2 regions of the Paenibacillus sp. 2TAB26 genome follow, and region 1 is predicted to be linked to the other one. Evidence: a T-box and tRNA genes for the amino acid it is inferred to sense, from the RefSeq annotation. Region 1 holds a T-box; the other holds one or more tRNA genes.
The links. The T-box of region 1 lies ahead of AB4Z50_RS34800 (alanine--tRNA ligase). A T-box ahead of a tRNA ligase gene usually reads a tRNA of that ligase, here a tRNA-Ala.
Positions count from the first base shown of each region.

Region 1 (15,145 bases):
GTGGATCGGTTGGTACAAGAAGCCGAAGAAGGAAGCTTGAGCTGGAATGCCGTGAATGGACTGGCGCCCTTTATTAGCAGAGAGACATTAAGTCGTTTGGTAGATCATGTTGTAGACGGCACCATCGATGCGAACCAGATCATAAGCCTAGCACCTTTTCTGGACAGGGAAAATCTCGAGAAGTTGATTGGTGGAGTATCCAAGTAGAGCAAATCAATTCGAATCAGATATAACGTTCAATATTGTTTTGCATTTTTTGTCATAATAAATATTCAGGCGTGTTTATCGCAAACTTGTTTCCAATTTACGAGAAGGATCCAAAGAAATTGAATGAGTATACCCGTAATTCAGAAATGCAGAACTTATGGCCAAAAACAACCAAGCCATACATGATATGCTCTTGAAGAATCATCACATCAAGGATGTCATCATAGCTTGGGGACAATGAATCAAAAATAGGTGGTAAATATCAAGAAGCAATCAATGGCGTTCTTGAAATTCTAAAAATCCATAAAAGGCCTCTTTTTGGGATGCGATTTTTAGCCAGCAGCCAGCCTTGGCATCCTCGAAATTGGGGGCGAGGGAGGGGGTTATGAGCTCGATCTATATAAGTGGGATAGTACAGTTCTATAAGTTCGAATAGTAAACGGTTGGACAACCGCAACTGCAGAAAAGAATGCAGCTGCGGTTTCACTATTGTTAGCATTCTTAATGATTCCGATCAGGGCCAGCCTTCATGGTTCGCCGCTGTTTCATTTTTAAGGTCAGTCTATAACGATGACCAAAAATGCTTTAGCTAAAGGAATATAGGAGTGACAAAATAATTCTAATAAGTAATCAGTGATTGTGACACAAGCCATAGATGTCGGATGACAAGAATATGTACCGATTGCCGATGAGCCAACGGGCAGGATAACGTAACAAATCCGAATAATATACGTCTAAATATTGGAATCTATAGTGTTAAATGTTAGTATAAAAAACTTCGAACAATGAAAGGAGAAATCGTAATGACAACAAACAATATTAGTGAACCAGAGAATGGTAATACCATACGATCATCCATTGCAAATCCACCCGGAAATCCATATCACCGATCTGGACAATGAACCTATGATTGTATGCAAAGGCGGGTTTGTAACGCCGATTTATGAGCTATTTCAGCAATTCGGAATCGTTTTGCGCGTCAAATATGACGGACACAACATAACCACGGCATTGAGCATGATTCAAGAAGGGCTGGGCGTCGCGATCGTATCGACAACTTCGTTGTCGTTATCGGTGCTACCGCCTAATGTCCGCGTTCGGACAATTAAACCGCAGCCGTTCAGAGAGATCCAATTGGCGGTTCCGTCTCTGAAGGAGGCTCCTCACGGGGTGAAGCTGTTCCTGCAAACCGCAAGGGAGCTTTATTTATCCGGCGACCGGAACCGCTAATGTACAAATTTTGCATAGAGTATTAGCGTATCTCACAAAACTAACGGGAAACATAGTTCAGTAAAAACACGGAATCAGTCGACCACAATGATCGGCTGCTTCATTACGCTAACGGGCAGGTTAACGTAATACTTTTCCTATCCGTTTCGTCTACTGTATAGACTGGAGGGAGGACAGAGATGAATCAACTTCTTTTGAAATCGGTAGGTTATTTGGGGTTGTTGTTGTGCATAATGTTTTTGCTGTACAAAGTTACCTTGTTTTGGAACCCAATAGGCATACAAAAGCAAACCGTTTCATTCCTGAAAGCAGTCCAGGAGCAAAACTACGACAGAGCTGCGGATCTGTTTGGCTGGGAAGGGCAGAAGACCAATGGCAGCAAAGAAAACGCTTGGAAGAAGTTGGCTGAAGAAGGGGTTCGACTACTATCCTTCAGTAACGTTCGTGCCGAATATGACGATGGTTGCTACTGCACGGGCCATGCGGATCTTGTGTTCGAGGTGAACGAGAGCCCTATGCAGGTTAGAGCTGTAATTACATATGGAGTAGGTGCAAGGCCGAAACAAATATGCGCAATAACACCCTCGGGGATGCAAGGCGGTTCCATTTCCCAGATAGAGGCATGGAACTCACTGGCATGCGGGAATAGCTCGTTTTGAAGTCTTCCTTGGCCTAACGGGGAATGATAGCTCAATAAGCACGAAGGGTGAACTGGCTGAAGAAAACGTTAAATGAGGGTAGGGCGATGACTGAGAACAAAAAGTTTGTAGTTTGCAATAATGTGAGTTCTTATGCAGATGCTCTGACACGCGGCAAGAAATATGAAGTGTTTGCAGAAAACGAAGTAAAACAACAGATAAAAGTCATTGGTGATAATAACCGAGCAAGGTGGTTTAAAAAGAATCTTTTCGTCACTGATGAAAGTTACGTACCCATAATGGCTAATTGGCAATTCGACGATACGATTCAGGATTCAAGTGAAGACTCATTAGAGCACGTTGAGGTATCAGTAATCTTTAGCGATGGTCAAAGTAGATGGTGTTCACTTTGTACGAAAGCAGGCCTACTGGATTATATTGAGCGGAATATGGACGGGAAAGTTTTCATGATCGAGACTCAAATCATTGTGAAGAATTTTTCACGAGAAGTTGTCCATGATGCATTAACATGTTTAGACCAGCAAAATCAATTAATAAGTTCGACCAAATCGTTAAGCTAACGGGAAACATTAACTTAATAAAACACGACGACAGATGTAAAAAATTCCATTTAATTGGTCATTAGTAAGTATTTTTTTCAATTCGAATGGTTCCAGCGGTCCTACAACTGAAACAATTGGTTTCTAACTTCCAATAACAAAACATTCATTGAAGTACAAATCAATAACTGATTCCAATAAATATAATAAGTTTAAAAAATTCCGAGTACTGGTTGGGTATGGATTCAGAGGAAGTGACAAAATAACAATGCTGAAAATACAAGATAGATTTGACACAAGCCATTGTCAGAGGACAACAACATAAATGTATTGGAAACCGCCTAAACAGCGGTTTTTTGTTGTAAGGATATATGTTCTTGTCCAAGCCTGAAGACAAGAACATATATCCTTAGCCGAGATTGAAAAGAACATATACTCATAACCGATTAATCTTGAGATAAGGAACTATCGTTAACATTATGCTATACCAGCTAATATTAAGCAGCAGAGAAAGCATCGAGAAAATGCCTTCTCTTTTGATTGCCGAACGATGTCTTGGTAAACATGAAGTGTCAGCGGTGAAAAGTTTTTGATTTTGTAATCGGGAATCAAAACTGAGGCGGATCATTGAAGCTGTGTTCGGCTTGACCAAGCTTGAAACCTTTACGTTTCCAACTTGTTTTGTCGGCGGGGGGTGCTCATTCGCCCTTCATCGCACTTTAGAGCTTCCTTAAATGAGGTTCATATTTATTCAAAGGCGTATTACATTTAAAGTCGAGGAAGTGGAGGATGAATATGAAATTTGCTCCACTGTCCCAACTTCCAGTACAGCTACAATTCTCTCTTGCAGATCTATCTTAAGAGGTATCGGTAGCCGTCGCTCATATATCCATTCCGGCATGGTGCGACGAACATACCAGCCTTTAGAGTTGGCCAACAATTGAAAGTTCTGAATCAAACAACATGCTGCAGCATAATCCTCCTCTTGCTTGTGCGGGTTAGCTTCTTTCTTTGCCAATACGATAAGTAATGACTGCGAGGTATTCCCATGTGAAGGCGCGAGTTTAGCAACGGCTTCTTCGCCGGTCACATAAATAAAACGCCATGGTTCACGAAGTCCATCATTCGGTGCCCAAACAGCGATGTTTAATGTTTCCAAAATGTCTTGAGAAGATACATAACGGTCTTCATTAGTTAGATGCGGTTTTGTATCTGTTGTGAATTCTGTCCAGTTCATTTCCGCGGGTGTCCTTTTTCGGGCTTTAGGTGACCTATCAAAGTATCCAATATTTAAAATACCGGCAAACTTCTCCCCTGCCTTCAGGCCAATTTCATTAAAAAATGACGGATTGTTCAGCAATGGGTCCGTGTACCAGAGCATTCCCAAACCGTTTTCCCAACCAACCAATTGAAGGTTTTGCATGATGCTGCAGACGGCGGCATAATTGTTGTCACGCTGTCGATGATTTTCTGAAGATGCCGCAATAAAAACCAGATGAACCGGCGTATTAAGAACGGATTTGGTGAGAAATCCCGTTAATTTTGACGGGATCAATTTACCAAGCTGACTGTCTATTACTTTGGCAAACATGCTCTCTGCCAGTCGCAAACGCGATTCCATGGAGTCATAATAGATGCAACGCCAATCTTGAGACGCTTCGGACTTCCACAAACTTGAAGCTTGTTTGAGCAAGGAATTCATCAATTCGAATGGGACGGGCTCTGCTTTAAACTTGCGAATGGTTCGGCGTTCTATTATCGTTTTGGCAATATTCACTGTCATACCCCCTCGATTGTAAATGCATGGTCTTCAGTTGGCTAAATGGATGAATCGGAACGAGTCAAAATCAACATCTCTTTTTATTATTGTTAACGATGAAACTATAATATAAAAGCGTAATGGCTGTCAACTTCTCTTTACATTCGGTGTTTCAGGGTTGATCCCTATGAAGTGACGTGATAAAATATTTTATAAGTGAACAATAAAAAAATAGGACTTAAAACAATCATATAGCGTTAGCCCGCATATTAAACTTGCTAGGGGCAATTCGCTTTTATAAAGGGGATGTTAACATCATGTCTGAGGGGTTAAAGCGAACATTGTACGAACGTTTTCTTCACTTTGTTCATCTAACCGAGCAAATGTTTACAGCAGAGATTAGCGAGTTTACTGGCTTGGCACAGTCACATGGCATTACATCCATTCCGAACAACTTGACAAGCGTACATGTGATTGATTGCATTGGAAACAATGAACCTATTAACAATACGTCGATTGCAGAAAAAATGAATTTGTCCAAAGCGAGCATTTCAAAAATTAGTAATAAGTTACTTCAAGAGGGTTTTATCAAACGAAACCAGATGGTTGATAATAAAAAAGAGGTCTATCTTACCCTTTCACCCAAGGGAAAAAGGATTTATGAATTGCATGCGACCATGCATGAATTGATGGAGGATAGATTTATATCGGTTTTAAATGAATTATCGGAGTCTGAAATCCAGGCCTCCCTGAAATTTTTTCAAGTGATGATTGAAAAACGTGATGATATGTTTAAGGGAGAAACATAGGCATTAAAAAATAGGTAGAACTCAACACCAAATTTCGGATTGTGGACTGCATGAGGTGTACACCGATAAATTCTTCTTCACTGGTCCAGCAAGCGACCGAATGGTTCCGCACGAAGTCCATCCGGTTAGAAGAAGTTCATATGACTACAGATCTTTTTCACTTCGACCTTATGGTGGTGTAGCGCTCTAACATCCGAATTGGTCATGACCATACACATGGTTATGAGAAAGAGAAAACGCCGGAGACGAGGGCGGCCTTGTTTGCTTAGCGCCATTTTTCCACGCCATTTACCTGACTGAGCTGGCTTCCGTTAGGTTAAGACCGGCGTGGCGAAGCAAGACGTTTTCATGCGTATAACCACCGCTGCGTTTAGCCAGCACAATGAGTGCTCGGCTCGATGCAATTCTGCATGGCGTTTCACATATTGCTTCCAGCCGGCAATGACATTCTCTGTCGTTAAGCTGCTAATTTCCTTCGGAAGAGGAAACAGCCTTAACGTAGCAATGGTGCTGGTGCAGGTAAGGTTTTTAAAGACGTGCGGTAGTTCAGGGAAGACAATATCTACCTATCGATGAATCTGATTAACAGCGCTGTTAAGTCGTTTGGTAACCGTGTCCCGGTTGGCCATGAGAATCCGGAGTTCCTCATAGGGCTTCTGGGTTGAACCGGACAGGGGAATAGTAGCCATTTTTGACCATATTTGCGATAGTGCGTCTTTGTGGTCGCTTTTGGAAGGGGTATTGTCGCGGTTTTCCTTGTTCTTTTTGACGAGGTGGGGATTTACGAGAACAGCCTCAATTCCTTTTGATGAATGCCAGCGAGCAAGGCTGAACCAGTAGTGGCCGGTAGGCTCCATGCCGACGATAACTTTGCTCAGCTTGAATGATTTGAGCAGATCTTGAATTCATAGGCCGAACCGCCCAAACCCTTCATCATGACTGCCGAATTCTAGCGACGAATCCAGAGCAACACCACGATAGCTGTCTGCACGAGCGACATGATTCTCCTGGGCAATATCTACTCCAACAACAAGATGGAATGAGGATATGTTTTCAATGCGTTGATTTTGTTTCCTGTGATTTAAACTTCATAGTAGAGCGACCTCCTGATGGTGAGATTAAAGGGCTGTAGACCCGTTTCCAACTCCCATATTACAGAGGCGCTCTTTTTTATGCAAAGTCCAAAATATTCGTTTTACAGGAATTCTAACGGGCAAGATAGTTTAATCATTTTCGCGATTAACTTCAATTAGTGGGTTCATAAATATGTCCGTATTTCGGCTCAAATTTGAAGGAGGAACAAATAAGCCGTAGGGCTTATTTTTTTTAATAACTTGTGGGGTTCAAACGAAGAAAACAATGTATTTTTATTGTGAAACGATAAATGAAGTGATAAAATCAAAAATGAGGTGAAATAAATGAAAAAAGAGACGCTCTTTTTAAAAATTGTTCTGGTTGTTATGGCAATTCCTGCATTAGTGATGTGTTTTTATGGAATCCCAGCGATGGCGCATAGTATGATGCCGGATTTCCCGGATATTAAAGTTTATCTTTCCGCTTTGGCTGCGTATGTGGCGTCTATTGCGTATTTATTTACGCTACTTCAGGCATTAAAGCTTCTCAGGTACATTGATACAAATACCGCTTTTTCGCAAACCTCTGTTTTAGCGCTTAAGAAAATAAAACAAGCGGCGGTTGTCGTATCACTCATGTTTGCATGTAATCTCCCGCTTTTCTACTTTGTAGCTGACGGCGCAGATGCACCAGGCGTCATGGTCATTGGGCTAATTATAACCTGTGCGCCAGTCGTAATCGCAGTATTTGCCGCAGTTCTTGAGAAACTGCTCAAAAACGCGATCGAGCTCAAAGAAGAACAGGAGTTGACCGTATGATAGTGGTTAACATTGACGTCATGCTTGCAAAGCGGAAAATGAGCGTTACTGAGCTATCCGAGAAAGTCGGCATTACAATGGCGAACCTGTCGATACTTAAAAACGGAAAAGCGAAAGCCATTCGAATCTCAACACTCGAAGCGATCTGCAAAGCACTCGCTTGCCAGCCTGGAGATATTCTCGAGTATCGGCAGGATTGAATAAAATAAAAAAACCGCCGTACATTGCGGATGTAAGTAATGATGAAGAGCTCGAAAGCTATATCAATCCTAACGACTACATAGCCTTCGCCTTTGAGGCTAACGGCAATATGACACTATACCATAAGAATAACTCATCAATAATAATGCTTTCTCATAACCATTGTTTAATCGGGTGACAAGAACATAGTAACATTGTAAGCCGCAATTTATGCGGCTTTTTTATTTTTGTTATCACTTTCTTGCCAAAATGATATGACATGAACGTGTTAACATTTCTGATGAGTGACAAGGGGAAATGGTTTAGTTTCTTATGAAGTTTATTATGAGAATGACATACCTGAGTCATAGATTTGGGATAAAAATGTACTTAGCGGCGATAGTAAAGAACACTTAAAGGATAAGATTCATTCATTACTAAAGGGAGCGTTCAAAAAGTAAATTCTTGAGATAGTTGGCAATGTTGAAGAATTAATTGAAGTAAAGAATTAAAAGTTCCATTTTGCTAACGGGAGACTTTAGTTGAATACAACAGGGAGCAGATTGCGATCGGGCAGCTGCTCTATTTTTCATTAAGCTAAAGGGCAGGTTAGTGTAGTTAATATTCCCTAAATTTCCTCATTGTGAGACTCTTTTGGGAGTATCTTTCATAGAGTTCCGGATTTCATCAAGTAGATTTGATGGGATTTTATTTATTAATATAATGAAAATGTAAACAAATGTATATGAAAGTAAGAACTTATCTATTTTTCTATGGCTAACACGTCTCATACTATTAACTGTGAGGAGGCCACTTGGTAAGGAATGGGTGCCCGGGAATGACGAGTACTCAAGTTAGCAGTACGAAAACCCGAATATATCATTTCATACGAGGAAATGAGGATGAGGAAATGCAGTCAAGCCGAAGGAATCAACAAAGATGTTCGTTATTGTTATCGTTGGTCTTATTTTTTTCTATCATATTTTCTGTTCATCCATCGATAACGTACGCAGACGGAACATTAAATGCAGAAGAAATCACGCAACAAGCACCGGATAACTCATTACCGGAAACAGTGCCTGGTTCTGAAGTAGCTTCGGATCCTGAAACTGTCCCAGATGCCAACCTCGAAGAGCCATTCGCTGTGCAGCAGCCAGGAATGGATGCTGCACCAACGGTTTTAGCTAGCGTCCGGGAGAACTATGCGTTGAAGAAGGATGTGAAAGTATCCGGCAATGAAGTTCCGGACGGACTTTTTCCTAAATTTGCCGTCGATGGAGACTCGTCTACACGCTGGTCTTCCGATAAATACGATGATCAGTGGTTTGAAGTAGATTTAGGCGAAAAGAAGGAGATCGGCCAAGTTATCATTCGTTGGCAGACGCCAGCTACATCCTACCGCGTGCTGACTTCGGTCTATGGTGATAATTGGGAGAACATTACACTTGAGAATGATGGCATTATTAATTGCCAAGGTGGAACGGAAGTCCTAAATTTTCTGTCACGAGAAGCAAGATACGTCAAGTTTGTAGGGGTTGAGCGGAAACCGGCTGATGGCATTCTGTATGGGTACTCATTCTATGAGTTCGAGGTATACAGCGAAGATCCACTAGAGAAAATCATCAAAGGGATTCACGGCATTGAACCGATCAGTCAAGGACAGACCGAGTTCCCATTCCCGGCTGTACCAGAAGGTTATCAAATCTCCATCTACGGATCGGATGCGCTGCCTGTCATTGACAAGGAAGGCGTCATTCACCCCCCATTGGTGGATAAAAAGGTTCATGTGATGCTGCAAGTACAAAGCCTGGAGGACCCAACGCAGAAAGCGATAACGCCGTCATTCGAAGTTACGGTCACAGGATTAAATCAACAGATCGAAGGGCTGAATGAGGAACCGAAAGTAATTCCGTCCCTGCAAGAATGGATTGGGAGAACAGATCAATATACATTATCGTCTGCAGCGAAGATTGTCTATAATGACCCGTCGTTAGCCAAATCAGCAGCTATCGTCCAAGAAGATATGAAAGCGATTACGGGACGGGAATTGACTGTTACCCAAGGGACACCATCCATCGGAGATCTGTACTTGTCCTTAAATCCGACGGATAAGGTCTTAGGTCAAGAAGGTTACATACTCGATATCGGTGATTATGTAGCCATTACGGCGCCGACGGTAAAGGGTGTCTTCAGCGGAACGCGTTCCGTGCTGCAAATTCTGAAGCAGGATGAAGGTCATGACCAGATTCCGAAGGGGCAGTCCCGCGACTATCCGAAATACGAGACACGCGGATTTATGATCGACGTGGCTCGCAAATTCTATACGATTGATTTCTTGCGGGATTACGTGAAGATGATGGCTTGGTATAAGATGACGGATTTGCAAATCCATTTGAATGATGATATAGGTAATCGCGGTGCGTTTCGGTTAGAAAGCGAGAGGTATCCGAATTTATCAAGTATAGATGGTTTTTATACGAAAGAAGAGTTCCGCGATTTGCAGCGGTTAGGTCAAGATTATGGTATTAATATTATACCTGAAATCGATACGCCGGGGCATTCGCGTGCTTTTACGACATTAGATCCTTCTCTGGGGAATGATTCGCATCTCGACGTCTCAAAACCCGAGACCGTGGAATTTGTCAAGAATTTGTGGAGTGAATATCTTGATGGCTGGAAAGGCGGAGACCCTACATTTCTCGGTCCTGATGTTCAAATTGGAACCGATGAATACAAAGGAAACACGGAAGATTTCAGAAAATATATGGATACCATGATCAAATTCATCAATAGCAAAGGGAAACATCCTTTGTTGTGGGGCGGATTGCAAGAGTACGCCGGTAAGACACCGATCAGCAATGAAGCGACCATGGCGATCTGGCACTTACCGTATGGCGGACCGCAGCAAGCAATCGATCTTGGTTATAACATCATTAACATCAATAATAGCTATTTATATCTCGTACCCCGACTATATGCCGATTATTTAAATACGTCACTCTTATATCAGGAATGGGAGCCTGTAAAATGGTACGGTGCGACGCTGCCTTTTGGCCATCCGCAATTAAAAGGCGGCATGTTCGCACTTTGGAACGATATTTCGTATGAAGCGGGGCTATCGATGGATGATACTCATGTCCGCTTGGTCCCTGCCATGCAGGTCCTTTCCGAGAAAATGTGGCACGGCGCGAGAAGCGATGTAGACTACGACACCTTTGTGAAGACGGCCGCGAAGATGGGCGATGCGCCGAATACCCACCTTTCCTATGATGTGAAAGTCAAAAATACGGAAGGAATCGTCCTTGATTATTCGTTCGAAAACAATTCCATCGACGCATCCGGTAATGGATACGATGCAAGAAGCAATAACGTCGATTTTGTCAAAGGAAAATATGGGCAAGGCGCCCACTTCAACGGCGGTACTAGTTATTTGGATACACCTCTCAACAGCTTAAACTTTGGTTGGACCGTCTCCATGTGGATTAACCCGGATGCGGACAATCCGGACGATACCGTATTAATGGAATCGCCTGCGGGAACGGTAAAATTAAAGCAACACGGCACCAAGGGTAAATTAGGATTCTCTAAAGAAGGATATGATAGCGCATTCAATTACAAAGTGCCGGCTGGCCAATGGACTCATCTTCTCATCACGGGGGACAGCAATGGCGTCTCGCTCTATGTGAACGGGAATGAATACGTCGAGAAGCTGGCGCAGCCAGTGCAGCGCATTCAGACGCTTGTCCTGCCTGTCGCGAAAATCGGCGGCACAACCAACGCGTTCAAAGGAACGATCGATAATCTACAAGTCTATAATCGCTTCATTCCGCTGCTCGATGTGAACAACTATGCGCTGCATCAGGTAACCGATGCCTCGGGATTAGAGGCGGCATGGGTACCTTCGAGCCAAGCCGTCGATGGAAATATGATCACGCGCTGGGCGAGTACGTACAAAGACGATTCGTGGTTCACCGTTGACTTGGACAAAACGCAAAATATTAGCAAGGTCGTCATCGGATGGGAGACGGCCGCGAAACGGTTCAAGATTCTCTATTCCACTGATAACGTAACATGGAAAAACGTGATGGCAGACGATCGAATTCTTACGGCCAGCGATAAACGAGAGACGAGTACGGTGGAATTCGCTCCGAAGCAGGCTAGATACGTGAAATTCCAAGGAATTGAACGAATGCCTGTCTATGGCGAATACTACGGATATTCCATCTATGAGTTCGAAGTGTACGGCGATGATCTAATGGTACCCTACAAAGAATTAATTGATGCAGCCGAGAAATTGATCAATTTGAACAAAGGGAACGAGGAGCTTCGCAAACAATTGATGTTCTTGTTGGATCGATACCCGTATCATTTCGAGACAGTAGTGGATACTCTGCGCGATCTGAACGCGAGGTTGAAGGATTCTATCGATAAATCGGAACCGAAACCTCCAATCGACACTGATAATCCTAGACCTGGCGTGAAGGAAGGCGAAGCGACGATCAAAGCCGGCGAAGCGGGAACGGTCAGCTTAGGCAAGCAGATTACCGTTTCTGTTCCGGTAGGCGCAGCGAAAGAAACGATGATGCTGCATCTGAAGAAAATCGACAATTCCGCTGACTTGCTGACGCAGCAGCCGAATGCAATAAGCCCGGTGTTCGAATTGTCAAAGGATGTGAAGGGCGGCTTCGATAAGCCGATTCAGATCAGCTTGACGTTTGATGTCAGTAAGCTTGGCAAAGATCAACAAGCATCTGTGTTCCAATATGATAAAGCAACAGCGCGTTGGGTGGAATTCAAAGGCACGGTAACGGATAGTACGATTCAAGCGGATACACGTAATGTCGGTATATTCGCCGTCTTTGCCGTCAATCGTAAGTCGACCGAGCCGAGTCCGGCCTTCAAAGACATCGCAGGCCACTGGGCTGCCAAGGATATTCAAGCAGCCGTGCAGCGAGGAATGACGAACGGATATCCGGATGGAACATTCAGACCGAATCAGTCCGTGACACGCGCGGAGTTCACGGTATGGCTCGCGAAGGCGATGCAGCTAAGCAACGAAAGCAGTACGAAGGCGTTCGTAGATCAAGCCTCGATCCCGATATGGGCGAGTGAGGCCGTGGCGCAAGCTGTAGAGCTCGGACTCATTCAAGGCTATGCTGATCAACGGTTCATGCCGAATCAGCCGATCAGTCGCGCAGAGATGGTGACGATGGTCGCGAGAGCATTGAAGCTGTCTATCGACGCAAGCGCAAGAACGAGCTTCGCAGATGACAAGCAAATCCCGGCATGGGCGATCGGAGCCATTGATGCAGCTGTGCAGCAAGGCTGGATTCAAGGGCGTGGCAGCAATCAATTTGCGCCGAATGCATCGACAACACGCGCCGAATCGATCACTGTCTTATTGAAAGCATTTCCAAAGGTATGAATAAAGAAGACGCTCATCATCACCAAGAGATGTTGAGCGTCTTTCTCATTCATTAAAGCGGGCGAAGCGCGACTTCTGGCGTCTCCTTCAAATGCTCGATCATATCAAGTCAAGTGCATTATTTCTCACACATTCTAGAAACTTCAAATTAAACCCAAATAATATATACACTAAATTGTCGGACGACAAGAACATATATACAACTGAAGTAGCCTAAACAGCGGCTTTTTTATTTTTTGTATAGAAGTTCTTGTCGAATGTGGAATTGAGGTTGGGGAGAATTATAATTTGACTAAAGTCAGAGGATGCGAAGCAACCGAATTGCCAAAGCTGATGGTAGAATCGACAGACTTATACCTTATAAAAAATAGTGGAATTAATTGACAGAGCATGTTCAGTGTGATAGCATTGCTTTAACTTAAAACGAAAAGGCTATGATGAGAAATAGTAGCTATTAGGGATCTCACAGAGAGAAGATGGTTGGTGCGAATCTTCATTGATCTAATAGTGAAGCAGTCTCGGAGCTGTGAACCGAACAGAGGAATCTTAGTAGGCTTCAACGGAGTTCCACCGTTATTCAGGAAACAATATCGGAGATATCCCGTATTGATAGAGTGCAGAGAAATCTGAAATTAGGTGGTAACACGGACATAATAGTTCGCCCTAAGTTGACAAGAAATATGTCAGCTTAGGGCTTTTTTGTTTTATTTCTTCTCGTTCGAATATTTGCAAAATAATTTTCCGAGAATAATTAATAATTGAAATGGAGGTATTGAGCATGGTGAAAATGACACCAGATGAGTTAAGAAAATCATATATTGATTTTATGAAAGGAATAGGGGCTAGCCAAGTGCCCTCTTCCAGCTTGTTACCAGAAAATGATCCCTCAACGTTGTTTACAGGAAGTGGAATGCAACCTATGGTTCCATATTTATTGGGGGAAAAGCATCCGATAGGTAATGAGATTGCTAATATTCAGAAGTGTTTAAGGACAGTGGATATTGATGAAGTAGGAGATACGTCGCATCTGACATTTTTTGAAATGATAGGTCGATGGGAGTTTAAAGCAAATGAAAATAACTATAAGAAAAAGCAAATCGATGCCATTTGGAATTGGCATATTATCGAATTAGGAATTGATCCTGGCAGGCTGTATATCAGTGCTTTTATAGGAAGTGATGATTTGAATATACAGAGAGATACGGAAGCCATTCAAATCTGGTCAGAAAAATTTAAATCAGTTGGCATAGAACCTATCATTGAAGATGATCCCTATCAATATGGGGCATCTAGAGGTGGGAAAATTTTCTTATACGATGAAAAAGAAAATTGGTGGAGTCGAACCGGAAATCCATTGGATATGCCTGTTGGTGAACCGGGTGGGCCTGATAGTGAAATGTTCTATGATCTTGAACCAGGCGGTGATTCACTGGATCATCCTGCTTCTGTAAGCGAGAGGTTTTTAGAAATTGGGAACAACGTATTTATGTGTTACAAAAAAGAAGACACAGGATTTGTAAAAATGAAAAATCCCAATATTGATTATGGAGGCGGATTAGAAAGGGTTGCAACAGCCCTTAATGGTGACAAGGATATTTATAATACGGCTTTCTTTCTTAATCCCAAGAAAAAATTGATGGAGTTAAGTGGTAAACAATATACTGACGATTTAAAGTCGTTTAGAATCATACTTGATCATGTGAGAGCGGCTACTTTTCTAATTAATGATGGTGCGGAGCCAGCTAATAGTGATGCAGGGTATATAACAAGAAGATTATTAAGAAGGGCAATTCGTGCAGGTAAAAAAATAGGTATACAAGGAAGTTTTGTGGGTGAGTTGTCTGAAGTTTATATAGATGAAGCAACAGCTTATGAAGATTTGATCGGTAATAAAAAGAAAATTATCGAAATAGTAAATAAGGAAGAAAATCTTTTCTATAGAACTTTACAGCAAGGAGAATTTGAAATACAAAAACATCTTAAGAATAAGGGTAAAGTGACAGGTGCAGATGCCTTTTATTTTTACGAAACATATGGGTTTCCCTTGGAGTTGACGGAAGAGTTTCTAACTGAAAGTGGATATAGCATGGAGGACAAGGCGTCTTATATAGAGGCGGCAAAGAAACATGCTGAAAAGAGCAGAACTGCTTCTGCGGGTAAATTTAAAGGTGGATTAGCTGAACATTCAACAGAAACAACAGCGCTGCACACGGTATCTCATTTATTACTTGCTGGTTTAAGGGAAGTTTTAGGTGATCATGTTCATCAACAAGGAAGTAATATTACTTCAGAACGATTACGGTTTGACTTCAACCATGATGAAAAACTTACGCCAGAGCAAATAGCTGAGGTGGAAAAGTATGTGAATGAAGCGATTTCATCAAAAGCAGTTACCTATATTTCAGAGCTGCCTAAAATTGAAGCGAAAGAAAGTAATGTTGAAGG
Region 1 covers NZ_JBFRGC010000052.1:3,444-18,588, reverse strand. The annotation lists gene AB4Z50_RS34855 (helix-turn-helix transcriptional regulator) at 1-207, shown strand, start outside; gene AB4Z50_RS34850 (LysR family transcriptional regulator substrate-binding protein) at 1,030-1,437, shown strand; gene AB4Z50_RS34845 (hypothetical protein) at 1,617-2,096, shown strand; gene AB4Z50_RS34840 (hypothetical protein) at 2,144-2,656, shown strand; gene AB4Z50_RS34835 (nitroreductase family protein) at 3,387-4,418, opposite strand; gene AB4Z50_RS34830 (MarR family transcriptional regulator) at 4,712-5,203, shown strand; gene AB4Z50_RS34825 (hypothetical protein) at 5,329-5,478, opposite strand; gene AB4Z50_RS34820 (IS110 family transposase) at 5,770-6,060, opposite strand; gene AB4Z50_RS34815 (DUF2975 domain-containing protein) at 6,622-7,095, shown strand; gene AB4Z50_RS34810 (helix-turn-helix domain-containing protein) at 7,092-7,295, shown strand; gene AB4Z50_RS34805 (S-layer homology domain-containing protein) at 8,234-12,700, shown strand; T-box leader at 13,126-13,369, shown strand; gene AB4Z50_RS34800 (alanine--tRNA ligase) at 13,479-15,145, shown strand, end outside.

Region 2 (15,545 bases), on a different contig from region 1:
CGATAGAGATTCCGTTTGGTTTTTTTCTGTATACGCATTCCACACATGTTGAGTGTGTGGCGGTGTTGGTTTGGAACGGAACTGAAGAGAAGTAACAATAACAGCCCTTCTAGCGAAGGGCTGTTATATCGTTTATACTGATAAAACCAATTTACTTCTTAGGAGTTGTCTAACGAATCATGATAAAGAAAGAAGTCGCGCATATACGCAAGCAATTTAAGCTGGATCACGATATGATGAATATTAACGACATTCTCAACGTGTATATTATGAAGGATAGCAACGAGGTCTATCATTGGGAGAGCCAGGCGTTTGCTCTGGTGGATAGAGAGAAGCAGGAGTTGTATATGGGGAATTTCAAAAAACTGCTGACCGGAGAATTGGATCAGAAGTTGTTCGAGTTGAAGTTTCAGGAGGAAGTAGAGGATCCAACGCGAGTGATACTTCATCAAGGTTTGTCGACAGGCAATCCTGAAGAATGGAAGGACCTGATGCTGCTGTTGGTGGATAAAATGTTGGTGGATGCCAAGTATGAACAGGATACAGTAGTCACGTTCGTTCGTGGACAGTATTTCCGGCCGACCAAGGGCAGAAATGAAGAAGCCGAAGAGAGCGGGAAGGACGAACTGTTCGCGCATCCGTTCATTCTATGCAGCGTGAATTCCACGGAGAAGCAAAAGAAGACTCTCTTGTTCGATTATGTGGAGAGGGAATTTAAGTACAATGTCATTGTAGATCCGATTATCAAGTTAAGTTCACCGGAGCACGGGTTCTTTTACCCTAGCGTGACGGATAACTATTCCGATGTGAACCGCATTCTGTATTGTACGGCAAAATCGAATTATCCAGATCCGCACTTCATCGGACAGGTCTTAAATGCCGAAAGATCCATGACGGCAATGGAAGAGAGGGCTATTTTCGAAGACATCGTGAAGGAAGTGGTGGGCGAACAACTCGACGTAGCCACTCTCGCACAGGTGTACGAGGAGATCCACCAAGTAATCGAAACCAACGAAGATAAAGAAGAACCCCCGAAGTTGGATTATAAAGATGTGGAACGTGTGCTGACAATAAGCGGCATAGATAACGTGACGACGGATAAAGTGGAACGCGCGTTTCAAACGATCGTCGACGATAGGAACTATGAAATGAAGGCAAGCAGCGTTATGCCGAAATTCACTTCAAAATCGATTAAGATCGATACAAAGGTAGCCTCGATTTCGGTCAGCCCGCAGGATTTAAAGTATGTGAGACAGGTGAATTATCAAGGGAAACGATGCATCCTGATTGAGATCGACGAAGATGCCGTAATCGAAGGATTTACGCTCAGTACAGAGACGTTATAGACTCAGTTGACAGCGTTGGTTGATGCGGTTGCAGCCTTTGAATAGGTCGGCGCATAATGTGTTCTTGAGGGAAAGAAAATATTAAAATAAGACAACAGCGAGCAGAGGAGATCGTCTTGCTGGAGGATAAGTCACCGGGATGGTGCTCATCGTATAAAGTTTGTTCACACTGTCTACTCGACACATGTGGAGTGCTGTGTGTTGTTTATAAGAATTTAGCAGCTAAGAGCCACATTTTCCTGCAAGTTGAAGCCCGGCAGTATACTGTCTGGGCTTTGTTTGTATCTATGGATATACATGTACTGTATAAACTATTATTATGTGATTTATTGCTTTAATGGTACCTTCTTGAGACAATAACTAGTGTATAAATTTGAATGTTGTCGAAATAGACCGTTATTGAAGGATATAATTATAAATTATTGAATATAGTCTTCAAGTAAAATTTCCAAGAGTTAGAGAGTTGAAATACAGGAGAACGAGATGGTTCAAGTGTCAGAAAGGAAGTGATTCTATGTTTTATATTGTTTTAATCGTCATACTGGCTGCTTTAATCATTCAATCCGTTTACCTTGTTTATTACAAAAACCAAATTAAGGATATCGGCAACCAATTATCTTTTATATCAGACCATCATTCATTCAAAATGATACAAACACAAATTAAGCCAAAAGAAATTCATCGGTTAATCGATTTATGTAATGCAATGCTTCGTGATCAACGAAAGTTGAAGCAAGATTTTATCGAACAAAAGGAAGAAATCCACGCGACCATTATGAGCTTGTCCCACGATATACGAACCCCGCTGACTTCACTTGACGGCTATCTGCAATTGGCGGAACGATCCGAGTATCTTAAAGAAAAAACAGAGTATGTTAGTCTGGCACAGACTAGAATGAAACAGATTATTACACTTGTTGACGAGCTGTTCCTATATACGAAACTGAAAAACCCAGATTACATCTTGGAGCTTGAGCCAGTTGATGTGATAAAAGTGTTAAATAAACGTCTGTTTACCTTTATCGACGATTTTTTGCGAAGTGGCTATGAACCAAACATCTGCATGGTGGAAGTACCGCTATTTATAGTGGGAAATGAAAGCGCGTTGGAAAGAGTATTTGAGAATGTGATCAAAAATTACTTTATGCACAGTGAAGGTGCTCTAAGCATTCGTTATGAGGAGAAGCAGGACGAGGTTTTGTTTCATTTTTCCAATGTACTGAAGCGAAATCATCTGCTGAGCCTTGACAACATATTTACTCGCTTTTACAAAGCAGATCCGTCGCGTACGAACCAATCTTCAGGACTGGGACTTTTTATCGTGAAATCACTGATGGAGAAAATGAATGGTTATGTGCAAGCTGACCTGAACGATGACCAGTTTTGCATCAGCTTAGCTTTTAAGAAAATCGTAAAGGAGAGTTGACGTGTACAATGACACGAACCACCCCAAAATTCTAATTGTCGAGGACGACGTGCATATCAACAATATTGTTTATGATGTGCTTCGAAAAGAGAAGTTTCAATGCACGCAAGCGTATTCTGGCAGTGAGGGAATCATGAACGTCACTCATCACGAGTATCAGCTTATTATTTTGGACCTCATGCTTCCTGGCTTCTCGGGGGAAGATTTTATGCATCGGCTAAGAATAGAATTAAGCTCTGACACACCAGTTATAGTTCTATCGGCCAAGGACAAATTGGATAATAAATTAAATCTGTTTAAGTTGGGAGCCGCTGATTATGTCACGAAACCGTTTGAGGTGGAGGAATTGCTTGCCCGAGTCAATGTACATGTCAAACGAACCTCCCGAACGGATTCTGCCACTCGCTATCGTCATAAAAATCTACTTTTAGATAGCGGAACGATGAACGCTAGCGTCAATCAAGCAGATTTGAAACTTACAAGACAGGAATACAAGATCCTTGAGCTGCTGCTTAAGAATCCTACCCGAGTGTTTACAAAGCAGGATCTGTATGAGCTTGCATGGGAAGATATATACATAGGTGAGGACAAAACCATTACTGTTCACATTAGCAATATTCGCAACAAAATCAAAAGGGTTGACGAGGAGGCTTATATTGACACCATTTGGGGCATTGGTTTCAGGCTGGCACCATAGGGAGTGCCTTAAACCGGCCCTAATCTTCTTTGAACTTTCTTAATCTTTTATTGACGATATGTTAGCTTCTTTTTGTTATTTTATTGAAAAGGAGGTGCGAATATGGCTGAAGCAATTATTGAAGTAAGTCAATTAACCAAACAATTTAAAGGGAAAACAGCAGTGCGTAAGGTAGAGTTTAAAATAGGTAAAGGTGAAATCTTCGGTTTGATAGGCCAAAATGGAGCGGGAAAATCCACCTTGCTAAAGATGATTGCTGGATTGATATCCCCGACTTCAGGAGAAATTAAATTATTTGATCGTCCAGTGAAGGATAATCACCCTTATTTTGAACGAGTAGGCGTACTCATTGAAAATCCAGGGTTATATCCCCATCATACTGCCTATGAAAATTTGGAATTAATCGCGATCTCCTACGGATTGACTAATCGGAAAGAGCATATTAACAAGCTGGTGAAGCTTGTCGGATTGGAAGGTTCGAACAAGACCAAGGTGAAAAATTATTCAATGGGCATGAAGCAAAGGCTTGGAATTGCAGCTGCATTAATTGGAAGCCCAGATGTCTTGATTTTGGATGAACCGATCAACGGTTTGGACCCGCAAGGAATTTCTGAGATTAGAAACATGATTTTGGAATTGAATAAAACGGGAATGACCATCATTATTTCAAGTCACATTTTGGAAGAGTTGTCGAAAGTAGCGACGCAATATGCAATCGTACATCAAGGAGAAATCATCGAACACCATTCAAGGGAGCAACTGCTGCTTCAATGCGAAGATCGTATTGAAATAGAAGTGGATAAAGCAAGCTCGGCTGTTCCCATCTTAGAACAAAAATTGCATATTAATCATTACAAAGTCATTAGTGAGCGTATGGTGTATGTATATGATACTCATCTTGAGAACCAACATATCATCAAGACTTTAGTTGAAAGCGGCATAACTGTTCATTCGATTATCAAGCATAAACAAAGCCTAGAACAATATTTTTTGGCACGGATAGAAAGTGAGGGTGGGAGCCGTGATTAATATTCTCAAAATGGACTTTCACCGTTTTAAATCAAATAAAATGATTTATATATTACTGTTAATTTTTTTTGCTTTTCAAATATTCGGTATATTTATGTTGGGAAAATACGAGCAGCCCGGAGAAAGTGGGGTTATGCTGATCAGCTCGATGAACGAAAGTCAGTTCATCCAAGTCATGATGTCTCAAATCCCATTGTGGCCGCTGATTTATATTGCTGTATTTGTTGTTTACTTCTATATGAGTGAACATAACTCTGGGTTTTATAAAAATTACATTTCCATGAAGCGTGCGCGGATGTATACTGTTATTTCAAAAATATTAATTGCAGGCCTATTCACTTTGCTTACATTTATTGTCATGATCGTTGCGGATATGATCGGAAGATCAATTTTCTTTAACCATGCAATGATTGGAGATGGGGGTTATTTTGCGAAATTGTTGATCGGCCAATTTTTACTTCATTGGGCATTTTCAATTGTAATCTTATGCATCTCCATCATTAGTAAAAGCTTGATTGCTAGTATTGTAGTTGGATTTGTTCTATCGTTGAATGTTTTTGGAATGATTGTAACTGCCTTGGAATCCATCATTGATGACGTTCATTTGTCCTCTTTCTTAATAGTTAATACGATCTTAAGCGCAAGAGATTTTGATAATATAAATGATCTTGTTCATGTAGCTAGCGTGTCGATTGTTTTCATAGTTATATTTTCATTTATAGCCATCAGATACAAGATCAAAGAGGATCTGAAATAAAAAAATGAATACTTGAAGTTAGAATAAGCACGGGGGCTTAGATTAGTTGGCGATCTATAGTGGGTTTTTCAGGGTTAGATGCTGATAAAGGATCCCCATATTATCAATTTATTGATGATATGCATATAAATTACGCTTGAACCTCAGCGATCGCTATCGGGTCAATGAGAAACAAGTTATTTTCATGCCTGAGCTGAAACGGGAGACGAAAAGCTGTTAGGGGCATGTCCTCTGACAGCTTTTTACTCGAACTTTGACGGTGCAACGTTATAATATTTTTTAAAAGATTTCGAAAACGTAAACGGATCAGGATAACCCAGAAGGTTAGCTATTTGTTGAATCGTATATTTCTTTTCGTTCAGATATTCTCTCGCCCTGTTCATTTTAATCTGGTAAATATATTGTCCCGGAGTAATGCCCAAGGCTTTCTTGAAATAAGTAATAAAATATTTTTCTGATATGCCTACAAACGCTGCAAGCTCATTTATTTTAATAGATTTGTGAAGGTGGTTATTAACGTATTTGAACACTGGCTGCAACACGTCCAAATTGCTCTGTACTTTTCTTGACGTTCTCCCATTCAGAAATGTGCCGGTATATTGGCCAAGTCCGTGGAGTTCAATAATTTTGGCAATAACGGCCGTCAGACAAGCCTTTAAATATAAACGGTTCCCAGGTATGCTTCGTAATAGATTCGATTGCGTAAAGGCTTTGCCGAACAAAATGGCTTCTTCCCGGATCAGCTCTTGCGGTATGACCCCCGAGAGCTGAAAATCGTTTAGAATTCGTTGCTGTTTGCCGATTTCAAAATCGAAATGAATGTAAATAAACCGGCACCCCTTATCACTAGCTGCTGCCATATAGGGAACCCCTGGGTAAAAAAAGACCACATCTCCCGGGTTTGCTGTATGTTCAAAACCATCGATAGTAATGGTAACGATTCCCGATTGAACGAACCAAAGATCATAGTCGGTGTGTGCCTTGTGTTCAATCCATTTCGTGTCGTGGGTAAGCTCAAAGAAGGATTTCATTCGAAGCGAGATCAATTCCGACAATTCATTGAGAATCCCCATATCCTTCATATTCTTATCCATTGGCATCCCTCTACATTCCTCAACCAGAAGACATTGCTCATATTATTTTAGTATATCACTGGATTTGTTAATCACAAATATTCGTACTATTTGACATGAAGGTGAAACTATCTCATATTCTACTTTTAAACCATTCTCCTATAATTAGGTTATAACCAGTTAGGAGGACTTGATCATGATGGATTCGAATGTTTCACAACCGAAGGTAGTTATCATTGGGGCTGGGAGTCTTTTCTTTGGGCGGCAGTCAATCTGGCAAATGGTTCACTCTAAATATTTGAATAACGGAACACTTTCTTTAGTAGATACTGACGAAGAAAAACTATCCAAGATGGTAAGGCTCGCTGAAATGGTTGCAAAGGAAAACAATGTATCTCTTAAAGTGGAAGGCTCGACGAATAGGAGAAAGGTATTGAAGGGAGCGGATTTCGTCGTTCTCAGCTTTGCTGAGGATACCGTCAAATACCGTGGCATCGATTGCCAGGTTTCTTTAAAATATGGAATTCGGATGTGCTCTGGGGATACCATCGGTCCAGGCGGAATCTTCAGGGCAATGAGAGAGCTGCCAGTCATTATGGAATGCGCTAAAGACATTGAGGAACTTTGTCCGGATGCGTGGGTAATCAATTACATCAATCCATCTACCGTCCATGGGATCGCGTTAAGCCGATATGCGCCGAAACTTAAATCCTTTGCGCTTTGCGACTCCCATCACATGCCGAACAAGAAAGCTTACTACGCGATTCGAGCGGGTATCATTCAGGATCAAAGTGAATTCAATGAGGAGATCGATCGGAGATTTGATTTCCGCGTTGCCGGTGTCAATCATTTCACCTGGCTGCTTAAGGCGGAGTATGACGGAAAGAATGTTATGGCTCCGATTGCCGAGGCATTAAGGAGGTCGGCAGGAACGGAAAACAACGGTGGGGATAGAGGAGCAAAGGCACTTTATAACGATGCAATCACTTATGAACTTTATAACATTTTCGGGTATATTCCAACATGTACGGCCCATACCAAAGAATATGTCCGGTATTGGCAGGGGCTTGGCAAGAAGGAAGACGTCATCCCACCTTTATCGATTTGGGAAACGGAAGACCGGTATAAACGGCATGAGGAAATGTGGCGGCAAGTGGATGACTTCATCTCAGGGAAAAATCCTATCGCCGATTATATGAAATCTTTCGGACCCGATCACGCTACGGATATTATCGAAAACATGGTGGGGAATTTGAACAAGCGGTTCTTTATTAATACGCTCAATAACGGTGCTGTGACCAACATGAATAACGACTCGTTCCTTGAGTTGTTAAGCGAAGTAAGTATGGATGGAATCAAACCGCTTCATATGGGTGAAATGCCGAGGGGAATCCGGGGCATGCAGGAGCTGGTGCTGGATACGCACGAACTGACTGCGGAGGCTGTTGTGGAACGGAGCTTCACGAAATTGAGAAGAGCGATGATGATCGATCCGCTTGTGAATTCCATACATGATGCGGATTTAATTATTAAAGAGTTGTTGGAACAGGAAAGGGAGATCATCCCCGAATATTGGTACGAGTAAACAAGTACGGCAAACATACAATCTGAATGCCTAAACAATATTTTCAAAACAATAGACTTGAAATAGCTCATGCTGAAATTGCATGAGCTATTTTTATTAGGTTTAACTCAGTTGGGAGTACGAGATGGTTGGTTACACTTCCCTAAAAGTAAGACAAAGTAAGGCGAAGAAATAACACGGGGGATTAGCTCGGTTGGGAGAACACCATTACCAGTTTAACACCCATAAAAGTTAACAACTAAATATGGGGCTATAGTTTAGGGGGGAAATAGGTCGCTGGCAGCGATCAGTCGGCGGTTCGATTCCGCCTAGCTCCACCATACCTTATCATCAGAACGGCAGAGATGCCGTTTTTTTTTATTTTATTTTGTGCTTGGATATTTCAAATCCCTAACTGAGAACATTTGAACAGTTTAGGTATGTATGCTGAAATTCAGCATATTTTACATAATTACTAAAATGAAATCAAATGCTTGGTTCTTTGTAACGTCACACATGCTGAGTGGACGTGGTACTAGAGGTGTAGCTAACATGCTGATCAGTAACTCTGCCGCAGTTTATCGCTAATACTGAGGCTCTTAGGGAGCTTGGGGTTGGCGATGGTGAAGAGGATCCATTAGAAGCATACACGGAAATTCAAAGCGCGATAGACAATGACCTAAAAATACATGGGCATACGCTCGTCTGGGAAAGCCAATCGATTCCGTGGCTGAGATCTCCGACTCCGACCTGACTCCGTCCAACCCAGGACTGACCGCGGCTGGGGCGTATACGAACATGAAAGACTATATTAACGCGGTTCTCACGCATTTTAGCAAGTTCAACAAGAGCAGCACGCAGAACATCATCTCGTGGGACGTCGTCAACGAAGTGATGTTGAAAAAAGCATTCGATAAGGCTACCGAAAACAACGGCACGAGCGAGAACGCGTACGATCCGAGTGCCTCCTCACTCGCACCGAATAGGCAGTTATCCTGCAACGGATTTGGAGTAAATAAAGGTTTCATTAACTAATAATGAGGATGGCGATGAGGTTGTTTCTGCGCCATCCTCATTTTGTTGTGGTCTGTTACAGCCTTCATATTTTCCAAAATGAAATAGCAATAACTACTGAATTATGTTCATTTATGAGATATATCCTTTTATTTGTATTTAGCTTGTGGTTCATAAGTTCGGATCTAATATCTTCTTTAATTTTTATAGTAGAATCTCTACTTCGTTAGGTGCCGCCCTATTAAAACGCTCATTATAATTGAAGATACGGGAAGGAGAAGTCATTCAACATCAAGATTGAAAGCGCTTTAGGTAACATCAAAATCCATTATAGGGGGAAGGACATCAAATGAGTAGACGCTTCAAACAGCTATTGCTGTCACTGTTAGCCGCTGCACTGTTAGTGCCGCAATTTTGGTATGCTCCAAATGCGAATGCAGCGAGCGCAACGATACCTGTCATCCTGTACCATGTAATCACCGATAATCCATCCGGAGATTATCAATACAGCACAGCCAACTTCAAAAAACAAATGAAGTATCTGAACGATAACGGCTATACCACCGTATCCGCGGAACAGTACGTCGACATTATCGTGAACGGGGCAACCGCTCCTTCGAAACCGATCCTGCTGACGTTCGATGACGCGACACCGGACTTTATTACAAACGCGCTTCCAGTATTGACGCAGTACAATATGAAAGCGGTATCTTTCGTCATCCAGGACAATATCGGTTCTTGGGGAATGACGCTGAGCCAATTGAACACGCTGAAAAACAACCCGAACATCAGTCTTCAAAACCATACAAAGACGCATGATCAAGCTGTATGGACGACTAGCATCACCAAAGCTACCGCGGCCGCGGAAATCCAATCCGCTAATACGTTCTTGAAAGGAATTACCGGCAAAGATCCGATCCTTCTTGCCTATCCTTACGGCAACTACAACGCGGACGTAAAAGCAGCCGCGACGGAGAACGGAATTAATGTCGGTTTCAAAGCCTGGAGCGGCGATGACGACGCCTTGGCGATGGGACGTATTCTCATTAAGAAAGACGATACTTTAAATACCTTCGCAGCCGCGATCGGCGGACCTACGCCTCCGTCACCGGAAGCGATCGGGAACGTCGTCGTTTCGAACGACTTCGAGAACGGCACGCAAGGATGGTTCAAGCGTGGTACCGAGACTGTAACGGCTTCGAACAATGCCGCTCAGAGCGGAACCGGCAGTATCTTGGTGCAAGGAAGAACGGACAACTGGAACGGCCCGGGCTTTAACCTCGCCGCCACCGGCATACTGAACAAGGAATCAGTTTACGAGCTTTCCGCATGGGTTAAACTCAAAGAGGGATCGACCGGCTCCGAGACAATCCAATTCGGCGCTCAACAGACTGGGGCATCCAACGAGTACCTGAATCCAGGCTCCGCGGCAACGGTAACAGCAGACGCATGGGTACAAGTCAAAGGCGAGTATACATACGACATGAACGCCAATGCCCTGCAAGTCTACTTACAGAGCAGCAGCAGTAAAACCGCTAGTTTCTACGTCGACGATTTCCAAGTGAAAGTCGTCAAACCGGCCGTTCTTGTCGAGAAATTCGAAAACGGCAAAAATGGGTGGACCGGCAACGGCGCTACGGCGACCGTAACGAATGCCGTACACCACTCCGGCTCGAACGCGCTTCTCGTGACGGAACGTGCCCAAAATTACCACGGCCCGAGCCTAGTGTTGACGGATACGCTTGAAAAAGGAGCGGATTACGAAATTTCCGCCTACGCCAAGCTGGATACCGGAGCGGCTTCGACGCAGCTAAAGGCATCGATTGAGCAATCCGGATTAACCGGCAACGACCAGTTTAAGCAAGTAATCGAGTTGACGACGGTCACCGACGGCGCTTGGGTGAAACTGAGCGGTACTTATACATATAACAGCGCCGCTACGGGAATTAAACTCTACTTCGAATCCGAAGACGCCGGTAAAAATACTAGCTTCGCGATCGACGACATCGTCATTCGCCAGACAAGCGCAGCTTCTCCTCCAGGATTCCTCGTCCTGTCCCAAAGCTTTGAGGATGGTCAGCTCGGCGGTTGGACGGATCTGGGATGGAACGGCACCGGTACTGCGGTAGTATCGTCCGACTACGCATCCGAGGGAACGAAATCCCTTCTGTATAAGGACCGTTCGGACAGAAAGAGCGCCGTATCGCTTAATTTGACCAGCAAGTTGGTATCCGGTCATAAATACGATATCTCGTTCAAACTCCGGTCCGCTCAAGGAACCGATAACTACCACTTAGGCGCGAAAGTCAAATCCGGCGGTACGGATAGCTACCCATGGATTATCCAAAACCAGGTCGTTACGAACTCCGTCTGGAAGACATTCGAGGTGAAAGGCTACGAAGTACCAGCCAACACGACCGAATTCCTAGTGTGGATCGAAGCGAACAACTACGACTCAGACGAAACCGCCACGGCGAAAGCCGACTTCTATATGGACGAATTCGTAATCAAAGACGTTACGCCTGGCGCCGAGCCTGCTAGAACACCTGCAGTGCCATTCAATACCGTAACGTTCGAGGATCAATCGAATGGCGGCTTTGTCGGCCGCGCGGGAACGGAAACGTTGACCGTTACGAATGAAGCCAACCATACCGACAACGGTTCTTATGCGATGAAAGTAGCAGACCGCACCGACTCTTGGCACGGTCCGACGATTCGCGTCGAGCAGAACGTAGACAAAGGCAGCGAGTACAAAGTAACGGCATGGGTCAAGCTGATCTCGCCGACCAGCTCGCAGCTTCAGTTGTCCACGCAAGTCGGCAACGGCAGCACCGCCAGCTACAATACCATACAAGCAAAAACCGTGAGTGCTGCAGACGGATGGGTGAAGCTTGAAGGCACCTATCGTTACTCCAGCGTAGGCGACGAATTTTTGACCATTTACGTCGAGAGCTCCAGCAACAAGACTGCTTCTTTCTACATCGACGATATCAGTTTTGTGAACACGGGCTCAATCCCTATCTCCGTACAAAAAGACTTGACGCCAATCAAGACAAAGTATCAAGACGATTTCTTGATCGGCAACGCGGTATCCGCGGCGGATTTCGATGGCACTCGCCTGGAGCTTCTCAAATTGCATCATAATGTCGTAACGGCGGAAAACGCCATGAAACCGGATGCGACACAGGCGGTGAAAGGTACTTTCACTTATGCGGATTCGCTAGTCGATAAAGCGATCGCCGCAGGGATGAAAGTACACGGCCATGTGCTCGTATGGCATCAGCAGACGCCTGCGTGGATGACTACTTCGAACGGTTCACCTTTGAGCCGCGACGAGGCACTCGCCAATATGAGAACGCACATCCAAACGGTTATGACGCACTACGCTGACAAATACGGCAACAATTTGATTTCTTGGGACGTCGTCAACGAAGCGATGAACGACAATCCTTCTAATCCGACGGATTGGGTTGCTGCCCTGCGCACCTCTCCTTGGAAAACGGCGATCGGTAACGATTACGTGGAGCAAGCGTTCTTAGCGGCAAGAGAAGTGCTGGACGCAAACCCGTCTTGGGATATCAAGCTCTATTACAACGATTACAACGATGATAACCAGAACAAAGCTACGGCCATTTACAATATGGTGAAAGAGATCAACGACAAGTACGCACTTACGCATCCGGGCAAGAAGCTGATCGACGGCGTCGGCATGCAGGCGCATTATAACGTCAACACGAAGCCGGACAACGTTAAAGCGTCGTTGGAGCGGTTTATTTCCTTGGGCGTTGAGATCAGCATTACCGAGCTGGACATAACGGCCGGCAACGGCGGCACGATCACCGAAAAGGAAGCAATCGCGCAAGGCTACTTGTACGCGCAGCTATTCCAAATTTACAAAGAGCACGCCGCGAATATCGCCAGAGTCACCTTCTGGGGTCTGAACGACGCGACGAGCTGGAGAAAAGAACAACCGCCGTTGCTCTTCGATAACAACCTGCAAGCGAAACAAGCCTATTACGGCGTTATCGATCCGAGCAAGTTCATAGCGGAGCACCCGCCGGCTTCGGCAACCGCTAGTCAAACTTCCGCTAAATACGGTACGCCGGTCATAGACGGAACCATTGACGCGATCTGGAGCGATGCGCCTGAAGTCTCGATCAACAAGTTCCAGATGGCATGGCAAGGTGCACGCGGTGTAGCCAGAGCGCTCTGGGATGATCACAACCTGTATTTGCAAATCCAAGTTACTGATAATGCGGAACTGGACAGTACTAGCCCGAACGCGCATGAACAAGATTCCGTCGAAGTGTTCGTAGACGAGAATAATGGTAAGACAGCTTCCTATCAATCGGATGATGGACAATACAGAGTAAACTATATGAACCAGGCAACTTTTAATCCGTCAAGCAAAGCAGCCGGTTTCGAGTCAGCCACCTCTCTTTCCGGAACGAACTACACGGTAGAAATGAAAATACCGTTAACATCGATCACGCCGGAAAACAACATGAAGCTAGGATTTGACGTGCAAATCAACGACGGTAAAAACGGTGCTCGTCAGAGCGTTGCCGCATGGAACGATTTGACCGGCCAAGGTTATCAAGACACGTCCGTTTTTGGAGTGCTTACGCTTTTCGGTAAGAATCCTCCTGCAACGACACCGGCGGCGCCTGCGAACGTAACGGCTTCTGCCGTGAACGCTAGCTCGATCAAGTTGAATTGGAACACCACTTCAGACACGAGCGTAACGTTCTCCGTCTATCGTGGAACGTCCGAATCCGGTTCTTTCACGGTAATCGCTTCCGGCGTACCGGTTTCCGAATTCACGGATACGGGTCTGGAGGCTTCAACGAAGTACTACTACTACGTGAAGGCAGTTAAAGGGGAACTGGTATCGGATGCATCCACAGTCGTAAATGCAACGACGATTCCTCTGGTTGTAACGCCTCCTGAGGAGGTTTTGGCGGCACCTACGGGATTGACGGCTGATGCTCAAAGCCAATCCTCAATCAGGCTGAATTGGAACACCTCTTCAGACACGAGTGTAACGTTCTCCGTCTATCGCGGAACGTCCGAATCCGGTTCTTTCACGGTAATCGCTTCCGGCGTACCGGTTTCCGAATTCACGGATACGGGTCTGGAGGCTTCAACGAAGTACTACTACTATGTGAAGGCAGTTAAAGGGGAATTGGTGTCGGATGCATCATCAGTTGTGACTGCAACAACGAGAGCCGCTTCGCCTAAGACCGGTACCGACACGCCTCCTCCGGTGACTGAACAACCGGTTGAAAACGGCCAGATCACACCAAAAGTTACCGTGAATAACGGTAAGGCATCGTCCAACATCTCTGCCGGCAATCTGCTGAAAGCGTTCGATCAAGCTGTAACTAACGCTGTAGGCAAGAAAAAAGTTACGATCGACATTCCTGCAACAGCAGGCGCAAATTCATACGACGTGCAATTGCCGCTTCAAAGCCTGAAAGATTCCGGATCGACAGTACTTGCGATCAAGACGGTGAACGGCACGGTCGAGCTTCCTGGCAACATGATGGCAGGCACGAACGTCGGCATCTCCGAGTTCGTATCGGTTCGCTTGGGCAAGGTCTCGACAGAAGGACTCAGCAATGACGTCCGCCAGCAAATCGGTAACCATCCGGTCATTAGCCTCGAAGTTTTGGCAGGCGACTCCGTTGTCGCTTGGAACAACCCGAACGCGCCTGTAACGGTATCCGTACCTTACACGCCGACGGCTGAAGAGCTAAGCAACCCGGATCACATCATCATCTGGTACATCGACGGCAGCGGCAAAGCGACACCTGTGCCGAATGCCCGCTACGATGCAGCAAGCGGTACTGTCAAATTCTCGACGACTCACTTCAGTATCTATGCAGTTGTGTTCGTCGTGAAATCGTTCGGAGATCTTCAGTCCGTACCATGGGCGAAGAAAGCAATCGAAGCGATGGCATCTCGCGGCATCATTAACGGCACGAGTGAGAACGCGTACGATCCGAATGCTTCCATCAAGAGAGCGGACTTCCTGTCGCTGCTCATTCGCGCATTGGAGCTTAAAGGTAACAATGCTTCCGTAACGATGTTCTCCGACGTGGATTCCTCCGCATACTACTACGATGCGGTCAAGATCGCTGCCCAGCTCGGCATCATTCAAGGCACGGGCAGCAATCTGTTCGATCCGAACAGCAAGATCTCGCGCCAAGACATGATGGTCATCGCGGCGCGCGCGGCGAAAGCCGCAGGCAAAGCGTTGCCGACAGGTGGCACTTTGGATGCGTTCAGCGACGAGGCATCGGTAGCTTCTTACGCGAAAGACAGCGTTGCAGCACTGGTCAATGCCGGTATCGTGCAAGGATCGAGGGGCAAATTGGCGCCGAACAGCTCTCTCACTCGCGCCGAAGCGGCAGTTATCCTGCAACGAATTTGGAGTAAATAAGAGTTTCAGATAGCCTAAAGAGGCTGCTCTGCAGATTGAATCTTGAAATGCTCCCCATACGGTAGACAGGTGAAATAATATATAACCTGTTTGCTGTGAGGGGAGCATTTTTCATGCCCGAAAATAAAATTAGTGCCACAGAGAAATTAGCCATCGTGCAAGAGATTGAGAGCAGTCGAATTGGATTGAAGTCC
Region 2 covers NZ_JBFRGC010000055.1:433-15,977, forward strand. The annotation lists gene AB4Z50_RS35140 (DUF4317 domain-containing protein) at 180-1,346, shown strand; gene AB4Z50_RS35145 (sensor histidine kinase) at 1,861-2,772, shown strand; gene AB4Z50_RS35150 (response regulator transcription factor) at 2,774-3,469, shown strand; gene AB4Z50_RS35155 (ABC transporter ATP-binding protein) at 3,572-4,498, shown strand; gene AB4Z50_RS35160 (ABC transporter permease) at 4,509-5,255, shown strand; gene AB4Z50_RS35165 (AraC family transcriptional regulator) at 5,498-6,349, opposite strand; gene AB4Z50_RS35170 (family 4 glycosyl hydrolase) at 6,525-7,913, shown strand; tRNA gene AB4Z50_RS35175 (tRNA-Ala) at 8,160-8,233, shown strand; gene AB4Z50_RS35180 (hypothetical protein) at 8,578-8,646, shown strand; gene AB4Z50_RS35185 (endo-1,4-beta-xylanase) at 8,619-8,927, shown strand; gene AB4Z50_RS35190 (hypothetical protein) at 9,252-9,386, opposite strand; partial or broken gene AB4Z50_RS35195 (polysaccharide deacetylase family protein) at 9,439-9,837, shown strand; gene AB4Z50_RS35200 (hypothetical protein) at 9,849-10,079, opposite strand; partial or broken gene AB4Z50_RS35205 (carbohydrate binding domain-containing protein) at 10,087-10,371, shown strand; gene AB4Z50_RS35210 (endo-1,4-beta-xylanase) at 10,390-15,351, shown strand; gene AB4Z50_RS35215 (hypothetical protein) at 15,465-15,545, shown strand, end outside.
Region 2: it encodes a tRNA-Ala, which carries the amino acid that the T-box ahead of AB4Z50_RS34800 (alanine--tRNA ligase) is inferred to sense. The anticodon was not compared.